2 regions of the Parasutterella muris genome follow, and region 1 is predicted to be linked to the other one. Evidence: predicted binding sites of a transcription regulator. Region 1 holds the regulator's gene; the other holds the start of a gene.
What was found. The regulator NrdR, encoded in region 1, represses ribonucleotide reductase genes. The targets are predictions, from matches to a motif close to CACNANATNTNGTG.

Region 2: the regulator NrdR is predicted to act here: its motif matches at 2,124-2,137, upstream of NFR90_RS05070 (ribonucleoside triphosphate reductase).

Annotation. Positions count from the first base shown of each region.
Region 1 is NZ_CALPCV010000035.1:5,203-10,298, forward strand. Features, by position in the region: gene NFR90_RS10430 (M23 family metallopeptidase) at 1-198, shown strand, start outside; gene NFR90_RS10435 (anhydro-N-acetylmuramic acid kinase) at 240-1,346, shown strand; gene erpA (iron-sulfur cluster insertion protein ErpA) at 1,417-1,770, opposite strand; gene glyA (serine hydroxymethyltransferase) at 1,946-3,214, shown strand; gene nrdR (transcriptional regulator NrdR) at 3,230-3,685, shown strand; gene ribD (bifunctional diaminohydroxyphosphoribosylaminopyrimidine deaminase/5-amino-6-(5-phosphoribosylamino)uracil reductase RibD) at 3,699-4,790, shown strand; gene NFR90_RS10460 (riboflavin synthase) at 4,809-5,096, shown strand, end outside.
Region 2 is NZ_CALPCV010000010.1:8,254-13,349, reverse strand. Features, by position in the region: gene NFR90_RS05080 (addiction module antidote protein) at 1-195, opposite strand, end outside; gene NFR90_RS05075 (hypothetical protein) at 303-1,124, opposite strand; gene NFR90_RS05070 (ribonucleoside triphosphate reductase) at 2,381-4,387, shown strand; gene nrdD (anaerobic ribonucleoside-triphosphate reductase) at 4,432-4,611, shown strand; gene NFR90_RS05060 (anaerobic ribonucleoside-triphosphate reductase activating protein) at 4,678-5,096, shown strand, end outside.

The sequences.
Region 1 (5,096 bases):
GGACCTCATCTGCACTATGAACTTAAGAAGGACGGCCAGCAGGTCAACCCGCTGATTGCTGATTTGCGTACCGGTGAAAACCTTCGAGATGAGGCCGCTGAAGATTTTAAAGTGGCGATTGCTCCGATGCGCCGTCAGATCGCGATGCTCAGCCGAATTCAGCTCGCTCAGAATCAGCCTCGTACAGCTGCGCATTAACATCCATTAGAATTGAGGTCTTGTAAACAAGACCATTTTCTATGTCAGAACCGCAAATTCCTATTTATGTCGGAATGATGTCCGGCACCAGCATGGACGGCGTCGACGCGGTCGCAGCCGTGTTTACTAACGGTCGATATCAATTTATCGGCCGAAGTTCGGAGTCCTATTCCACACATCTGCGCTCCTCTCTGATCAGTCTCTGTTCGAGCGGTCCGGACGAGGTCCTGCGCTGTCAGGAGTGCGGCAACGAAGTCGCCAAAATTTACGCTAAAGTTTTTAACAAGCTGCTGGAAGGAACCGGTCTGGAAACCTCAAACATTTGCGCTATCGGCGCGCACGGTCAGACGATTCGTCACAGCCCGCAGATGGGCGCGAGCACGCAGCTGATCAACGGGGCGCTGCTTGCGGAGCTTACGAAGACGGATGTGGTGACGGATTTTCGCAGTCGGGATTTAGCCGCGGGCGGTGAAGGCGCGCCGCTAGTGCCGCTGTTTCATAAATGCGTGTTCAGCGGCAGTGTGCCGCGCGGCATTCTCAACATCGGCGGCATCAGCAATCTGACATATCTGCCTGCTTTAGGTTCCGACGCAGATGTTTTTGGTTTTGACTGCGGTCCGGGCAATGTTCTGATGGATGGCTGGACTGAGAAAATCAACGGCACGCCCTACGATCACGATGGAATGTGGGCTAGAAGCGGTAAGGTTAGTGAGAAGCTTCTGGCGCTGCTGAAGAAAGAAGCGTTTTTTGATCTGACGCCGCCGAAAAGCACCGGCCGTGAGCTTTTTAACTTAGGCTGGCTTGAATCAAAACTTTCCGATGAGTCTGTAGAAGACGTGCAGAGGACGCTGGTAGCCCTGACGGCGGGCACGATTACTGAAGCGATTGAGCGCTTTGCCCCAGACATTCAGGAGTTGTTTGTATGCGGCGGCGGAGCGAAAAATTCGCTTTTAATGCAGGAGCTTGCGGCAATGAATCCCGCAAGGGCGGTAAAAACAACGGCGGCTCTGGGCATGGACGCTCAGGACGTGGAAGGCGCGGCCTTTGCGTGGCTCGCAAAACGATTCGTTGAGCGGCAGCCGGGGAATCTTCCGAGCGTCACGGGCGCAGAAGGCGGAAGGATTTTAGGCGCGCTTTATCCGGCGTAAAAAATAATAAGGCCCGATTCGAAAGAATCGGGCAGAATTCTTATTACGTCAAGAAGCGCGAATTTTACCGTTATACGGAGAAGCTGGAGCCGCAGCTGCAGGTTGTCGTCGCATTCGGGTTTTTGATGACGAACTGAGCGCCTTCAAGGTCTTCTTTGTAGTCGATTTCAGCGCCGACTAAATACTGATAGCTCATCGAATCGATGAGGAGCATGACGCCGTTGCGTTCCATGGTCGCGTCGTCTTCATTGACTTCTTCATCAAAGGTGAAGCCATACTGGAAGCCGGAGCATCCGCCGCCCTGAACAAAAACGCGAAGTTTCAGGTTGGGGTTGCCTTCCTCGTCGATCAGTTCTTTAACTTTCATGCTGGCCGCATCGGTGAAAATGATCGGATCGGGAAGCTTGACCTGTTCTTCAGACATATTGATTCCTCATAATTAACTAATTTGGTGACTCGATTATATAGATGCAGTCAATATCCTTTCGTATTAATTGAAAAAATTAGTTTGGAAAGTTGTTCTTTACAGCGGCGTATCATTTAAGCTTATGCACATTCGGCACCCACCAGGTGTTGTATTTATTAGAGAGGATTTCGGAATGTTTAGTAAAGCCGACAAAGTCGAAATGACGGATCCCGCTATTTGGGAAGTTATTCGCAAAGAAGGGCAGAGACAGGAAGATCAGATCGAGCTGATCGCAAGCGAAAATTATGCTTCTCCTGCGGTAATGGAAGCTCAGGGGTCTGTCTTAACCAATAAATACGCTGAAGGTTATCCCGGCAAGCGTTATTACGGCGGTTGCGAATTTGTGGATCAGGCTGAGGCCTTGGCAAAAGAGCGCGCTCTGGAGCTTTTCTGCAAACCCTGCGGCGTGGAGATGGCGGTTAATGTTCAGCCGCATTCCGGCGCTCAGGCCAATATGGCGGTGTTTTTCGGACTTCTGAATCCGGGCGACACCGTCATGGGAATGTCGCTCGCGGAAGGCGGTCATTTATCGCACGGCATGAAACTGAACATGTCCGGCAAATGGTTCAATATCATCAGCTACGGCCTGAATGAAAAAGAAGAAATTGATTACGACGCCGTTGAGAAGCTCGCATTGGCAAATAAGCCGAAGCTGATTATCGCCGGAGCGTCTGCCTATTCTCTGCGAATTGATTTCAAGCGTTTCGGAGAAATCGCGCATAAAGTCGGCGCCTATCTGATGGTCGACATGGCCCACTACGCCGGTCTTGTGGCCGCAGGCGTTTATCCGAGTCCGTTCCCTTACGCCGATATCGTCACAACGACGACGCATAAGACGCTGCGCGGTCCACGCGGCGGCATGATTTTCTGCCGTCCCGATCTCGAAAAATCGATCAACATGGCGGTCTTCCCCGGAATTCAAGGCGGTCCTCTGATGCATGTGATCGCCGCGAAAGCGGTCGCGCTCCATGAAGCGCTTCAGCCCGCATACAAGGAATATCAGAAGCAAGTCATCCGCAACGCCGCCGTGATGGCCGAAGAGCTCAGCAAGCGCGGTCTTCGCATTGTTTCAGGCAGAACTGAAAGCCACGTCATGCTCGTTGACCTGAGATCGAAGAACATCACTGGCAAGGAAGCCGAAAACATTCTTCATGAGATTGGCATTACCGTAAACAAAAACTCTATTCCGAATGATCCGCAGAAGCCTTTTGTGACCAGCGGCATCCGTATCGGTTCGCCCGCAATGACGACTCGCGGCTTTAAAGAGGAAGAAGCAAGAGAAGTCGCAAGTCTGATTGCCGACGTTTTAGATCATCCGCATGACGAAGCGGTTCTTGCCAATGTGAAAGAAGCGGTTGCTTCCCTTGTCGCCCGCTTCCCGGTTTATCGCCAGACTGTTTAAGTAAAGAGGCCGCCTATGCTGTGTCCGTACTGCAAAGAGCCCAATACGCAGGTCATTGATTCGCGCACCAGCGAAGAGGGCAGTGTCATTCGCCGCCGCAGAAAGTGTCCCGCTTGCGGAGGACGCTTTACCACTTACGAGAAAGCGGCGCTGTCGATGCCGCAGATCATCAAGAACAACGGCAGTGCGCGTGAGCCTTTCAGCTCGGAAAAATTGAGAAGATCGATGGAAATCGCGCTTCGCAAACGTCCGGTCAAGGCCGCACTTGTGGACGAAGCGGTCAACAGCATTGAGCGGCAGCTGAGACTTCGCGGCGAGAAAGAAGTCTCCTCTAAAGAGGTTGGCGATTTGGTGCTTGCCGAACTGAAGTGTTTGGATATGGTTGCTTATATTCGCTACGGTTCCGTTTATCTGAATTTCCAGACTCTGGAGGACTTTGTCAGTCTCGTTGAGCAAACCCGTAAGCTCTGATCAAGAGAAAAAAATGAGTTTTTCTGATATTTCCTACATGCGCCGCGCTCTGGAACTTGCGCGCGAGGCTCGTATGATCTGCCCCCCGAATCCGGCCGTCGGCTGTGTGATTGTCAAAGACCGTCGGGTCATCGGCGAGGGACATACTCAGCGCACGGGCGAGGCCCATGCTGAAGTGATGGCGCTTCGTGACGCGGAGCGTCGAGGCGAATCGGTTGAGGGCGCGACTGTTTATGTGACGCTTGAACCCTGTTCGCATTACGGCAGAACGCCGCCCTGCGCGCTTGCGCTCAAAAATGCGAAAGTCGCCCGAGTGGTTGCGGCGCTCAAAGATCCGAATCCTCTGGTTTCCGGACGCGGCCTGAAAATGCTGGAAGAGGCTGGAATTGAGGTGGAGTGCGGTGTCGGCGCAAGAGAGGCGGAAGACATTAATAAAGGCTTTCTGAAGCGTCAGCGCACCGGCATGCCTTGGGTGCGCTCTAAATTCGCGATGAGTTTGGACGGAAATACCGCGCTTTCAAACGGCGTCAGCAAATGGATTACCGGCGAAGATGCTCGAAGAGACGGTCATTTCTGGCGAGCGATTTCGGGCGCCGTGCTGACCGGTTCCGGCACAGTGGAAGCTGATGACCCGCTCATGAACGCCCGAATTGAAGGCGCGGAGCGTCAGCCGCTTAAGGTGGTGGTGGATTCGCAGCTTCGTCTCAGCCCGGATCTGAAGATATTTAAAGAAGGCAAAGTGCTCTTGGTATGCGCTTTCTATGACATTGTCCGCGCTCAGATGTTTGAAGCGCAGGGCGTGGAAGTGATTGAGCTGCGCGGCGCTGACGGTAAAGTTGACTTGAAGGCGCTGTGCGCTGAACTCGGACGGCGCGAAATCAACGAGGTTCATGTTGAGGCGGGCGCTCGTCTGAACGGCGCGCTCGCGATGCAGGGGCTGATCGACGAGTATTTGATCTATGCGGCACCTCTGTTGCTCGGACAAGGACGAAAACTGCTTGATTTGCCAATGCTTCAGAACCTTTCTGAAGGTATAGCGCTAGAATTTATCGATGTTGAAAAAGTAGGACCGGATCTGCGCCTTTTACTGCGTCCGGCCGGTTAGATTACAGGAGAGCTAGAGATGTTTACAGGAATTATTCAGGCCGTCGGTCGCATTCGTGATAATGAAGAGATCGGAGACGGTCTGCGCATTCATGTCGAGGCGCCTGAACTGGGTCTGGATACAGTTAAAATCGGCGATTCGATCGCGATCAACGGTGCCTGCATGACCGTTGTGGAGGTCGACGAAAAAATGTTTAAGGTCGAAGTCTCCGCCGAGTCTTTAGATAAGACCGCCGGTTTGGACGGCTGGGGTCATGTGAACTTGGAAAAGGCGATGCGTCTGGGAGATCGTCTTGACGGTCACATT
Region 2 (5,096 bases), on a different contig from region 1:
CGAGAGCGACTTATAGAGGCTTTCTCGAGAAAGGCCGGTTTCTCTGGCAAGACGCGACATGCCGTAATTTTTGGCAAGAGCGCCGAGCGCGAGAATAATCTGCGCAGCATCGTCCTGGGTGCGGTCAAGGATGTCGTTGAGCGTTCTCGCTTCCGCCGACTCCGCCCGCACCGGGAAGTCTTGTATTTGTGACATGGTTATTTCCCGTTGTTTCACAAGTATCAGGGCTGAAGTGTAGCCTACAGGATACAGAAGCAGCGGAAGTTCGCGTAGAAGCGTAGATACGGGTTTGCCGCAATGATCTACTGGTTAAAGCTGTACGGGCTGACAGAGTAGACGTATTCAGGGATAGTCTCTCTTTTCTGAACTTCTGAGGGCGGCGTCATGTTCTGGCTGGCAAGGAAGTTCTTGACAGCGCCGACGGAGCGATCGATGAACTTTTCGGTCAGAAGTTCAATTAGGCGATAGGTGTTTCCGCTTTCGTCATGAAAGTTGGGATAGTCGGTGAAATCGTAATCGATCAGATCTTCAACGGAGAGGCGGCCGTCGGTGACGGTAAAGTACTGCTGCACCGAGGCGAATTTTTCGCCCTGAGGGTCGACAAGGTGTGCGGTCAGGCGGAAGTCGAGCGAATCGTCCATAAAGGAAAGATCGTCGGATTCTTCCGCGTCAAAGAGTTTTTCTCTTGACACGGAATCCACAAGAAGGTCGGCCTGACGGATACGCGCCCAAAGAGCGTGGCAGTCATATTTTTTAAGACGGTAGCTCTGAGCTTTGATACGGAAAGTCGCCTCGCCGTCTTCATCGTGACCGAAGTCAGCGGTGAAGTTGTTGATTAGATCATCGGCATGAGCGAGCGCCTCATCGGTCGGGAAAACGGCTCCGGCGTTATTCAGAATAGAAAGACAGCGCAGCAGTCTTCTTGTGTCATAGCCTTTACGGTCAAGTTTTACCTGTTCGAATGCATACTGGCCGGCAATCTGACCGGCAGTAAAACGAACGCCTTCTTCACGATAATCAGCAGGCAGGGCGCTGATGAACTCAGCGACGCGTTCGAGCTGTCCGCAGCCGTATACGGCGAGACAAATCGCGGGCAAAGTTCGATTCGGAGTAGTGAGGCGCATTGCAAAAAACTAAGTAAAAATTAAACGGGGAATACATTGTACCGATTCAAAAAATAGATTGTGCGCAACAAAGAGGACAGATACAAAAAAATAAAACAAAAGACGAAAAACTGCGCAGCGGTATGATTTTCAAACGCTACGAACAAATCAGCTGAAAAGTTGAATTTTGAAATCTTCGTATAGAAAGTAATTTACCCTTTTTAGCCTGGTTTGTGACTAGAAAATTCCATTTGAATACTTTTGAAAAACTAAATAGTGTCAATTTACTGAAATCAATCATGAAATAAAATTGAAAAAATCTTGATATATTTATTAATTATTTATCTAAAATTATTGAAATTTGATTAACAACTTGTTTCTTATTAAATTTTCTTGTTTCAATTTTGCAAAAAGAAATTTTTTTTATGTATTCTATTGGCACTGTCTTATTAAATGCGTTTCTCCTCTATTTAACGCGAGATACCTCCGGTTGGTCCCGGATGGTATGTCTAAGACCCAAAAACCGCCGGCAAGGCGGTTTTTTCTTGCTTTCGATATTTTGATCTCGCAATTGCTGAAGAAACATCGAGGCTGCATTGGAAACGCCAAGCGTCCGGGATGTTATAAATTCATCCAGCAGCGGTTCACTAAAGGGACCTTTTTGCGGTCCTTTGAACTAGAGAACAGTTCACCGGGCAGCTATTTGATAAAAATCTCATTAGAACTATCCCTAATTAGGACTATTCCTTATCTGTAAAGAAGTGAATTTAATTTAATTTGACACCAATAAAATATAAATCTAATGAAAAATTTAAGCGTATATCTAAAAAACAATAATTAAAAAACATACTCTCTTTTTTAGATTTGTTTCTCTTAAAAGACGGATTCTTCGTGCATACCGATAACTTCATGTTTTTATAAAAGAACTTTATTTGTTAGTTTTTATGCTCTCTAGCCTAAATTTTTAATCTGTCAGGACAATGAATCCGGGTCTGCTGAATTCAGTCCGAATATCTTGCCTTCAACATCTTGTGTTTTGTCTGAGCTGATCAAACTCCGATTGCTAAAAGTTATCCGTATGAAATGACGGAAAAAAATTGAAATGACGCACCCACAATCCTTAGCGGTTCTCCAATAACCCTTTATTTAGTTGCAATGATTTGCTAACCTACAATTGATTGTGTTCATAATGAGCGAGGCCGTTTGTATATTCAAAGTTTGCATAGTAGTATCGAGGCCATCAACTTTGAACCAGAATTTTCCAAACGGAGTGATTAATGAGCCTATCTATAGTGATGCCGCTTCACGTAATCAAGCGTGACGGTACCGTAAAAGACTTTGACATGAATAAGATTTCCGCGGCCCTGGCTAAAGCCGGCGCTGCGACCGGTGAATTTGATGACGCCACTGCCAACCGGATCACGCATGTTGAAGTGATGGAAAGGCTCAAACAGTACACAACACCGACCATTGAGCAGATTCAGGACGCGGTGGAAAACGCACTTTTTGATACGGGTTACCGTAAGACGCTGCGTGCTTATATTGTTTACCGCGAACAGCGTGCAAAAGCCCGCGACGCCCGCCGCAGTCTCGTTGATGTGGAAAGCTCCATGAACGAATATCTGCAGCAGCTTGACTGGCGCGTCAATGCGAACGCCAATCAGGGCTATTCTCTGGGCGGTCTGATTCTGAACGTTTCCGGTAAGGTTGTTGCCAACTATTGGCTCAGTTACGTTTATCCGAAAGAAGTCGGTCAGGCGCATCGTGAAGCTGATATTCATATTCATGATTTGGACATGCTTTCCGGCTACTGTGCCGGCTGGTCGCTAAAGACACTGCTCAACGAAGGTCTTAACGGTGTTCCCGGTAAAGTGGAAGCGGGCGCTCCGAAGCATTTGACCAGTGCGATCGGCCAGATCGTCAACTTCCTCGGCACAATGCAGAACGAATGGGCCGGAGCTCAGGCGTTCAGCTCCTTTGACACGTATCTTGCTCCGTTCGTCCGTGTGGACAACCTGAGCTACAAGGAAGTTCGTCAGTGCATTCAGGAACTCATTTACAACCTGAACGTTCCGAGCCGCTGGGGCACACAGACGCCGTTCACCAATCTCACATTCGACTGGGTCTGCCCGGAAGATTTGAGAGAACAGCACCCTCTCATCGGCGGAGAAGAAGCCGACTTCACATACGGTGAACTTCAGGAAGAAATGGCGATGATCAACCGCGCCTACATTGAAGTGATGCTTGAAGGCGACGCAAAGGGCCGCGTGTTCACATTCCCGATCCCGACTTACAACATGACGCCGGATTTTGATTGGGACAGCCCCAACGCGCGTCTGCTTTTCAGTATGACGGCCCGCTACGGTCTTCCGTACTTCCAGAACTTCATCAATTCGGAACTGAAGCCGAATATGATTCGTTCCATGTGCTGCCGTCTGCAGCTTGACCTCCGCGAACTTCTTAAACGCGGCAACGGCTTATTCGGTTCAGCCGAACAGACCGGCTCTCTCGGAGTTGTCACGATTAACTGCGCTCGTTTAGGTTACGTGTTCGCGCAGGACGAAGAAGGTCTTTTCAAGCGTCTTGATTTTCTTCTTGACTTAGCCCGCAACAGCCTTGAAATCAAGCGCAAGGTTATTCAGAGACACATGGATCAGGGGCTCTTCCCGTATACAAGACGTTATCTCGGAACGCTGCGCAATCATTTCTCGACGATCGGTGTCAACGGTATGAATGAAATGATCCGCAACTTCACACAGGATAAGGAAGACATCACAACGGAAGCGGGTCACGATTTTGCAGCGCGTGTACTTGACCATATCCGTGAAAAGATGGTCATGTTCCAGGAAGAAACCGGCCATATGTATAATCTTGAAGCAACACCGGCCGAGGGCACGACTTATCGTTTTGCCAAGGAAGACAAGAAGCGCTTCCCCAAGATCCTTCAGGCAGGCACGCCGGATCATCCCTACTATACCAACAGCTCTCAGCTGCCGGTAAGCTACACGGACGATCCGTTCGAAGCGCTCGAAATGCAGGAAGATTTGCAGAAGAAGTACACTGGCGGTACAGTGCTTCACCTTTACATGAACGAAGCGATTTCGAGTCCCGAGCTCTGCAGCGATATCGTTCGCCGCGCGCTGACGAATTTCCGTCTTCCGTACATTACGATTACGCCGACCTTCTCGGTATGTCCGAAACACGGCTATATCCCGGGCAACCATGAGTTCTGTCCGAAGTGCGACGCCGAACTGATCGCAAAGAAGAAGCAGGAAATGGCCTAGGCCTCTTAATACACAGATTTATTGACTTTGACAGGAGCAGCAAAATGGATGAAAAAGCAAAAGAACAGGAAATCACACTGAAAGACGAAGAACGCACAAAATGCGAAATCTGGACACGCGTGATGGGTTATCACCGTCCTACATCTTCCTTCAACATTGGCAAGCAGGGCGAATTCGCCGAACGCAAGTACTTTGTTGAAAGCAAGTGCGGCTGTGGTAAGTAATCCTTAACCACTTGTCGTTCAGTACGAAGCCTCCGCATGATCGGAGGCTTTTTTAAAGGCCAGAAGATGTCAGAAAAAAAGAGGGAAATCATCGAAATTGAGGAAGTCAGCAGCAAACCGGCTGAAGCGTTAGTCGTCGGCGGACTGGTCCGCTTCACAACGATTGATTTTCCCGGAAGCCTGGCGGCTGTCGCATTTATTCAGGGCTGTCCCTGGCGTTGCGTCTACTGTCAGAACAAAGAACTTCAAAGTCGTCGGCCGGACGCAGAGACCGATCAGGTGAGCTGGGCTTACATTGAGCGGTTTCTTTCGCGCCGAAAAGGGCTGATTGACGGTTTTGTGTTCAGCGGGGGAGAGCCCTGTGTTGATCCCGCGCTCGCTGACGCGGTGAAGAGGGTCAAAGCACTCGGCTATAAAGTCGGACTGCACACCGGTGGGATGTATCCGGCGCGCCTAGCAGAGATTCTCCCGTATTTGGACTGGGT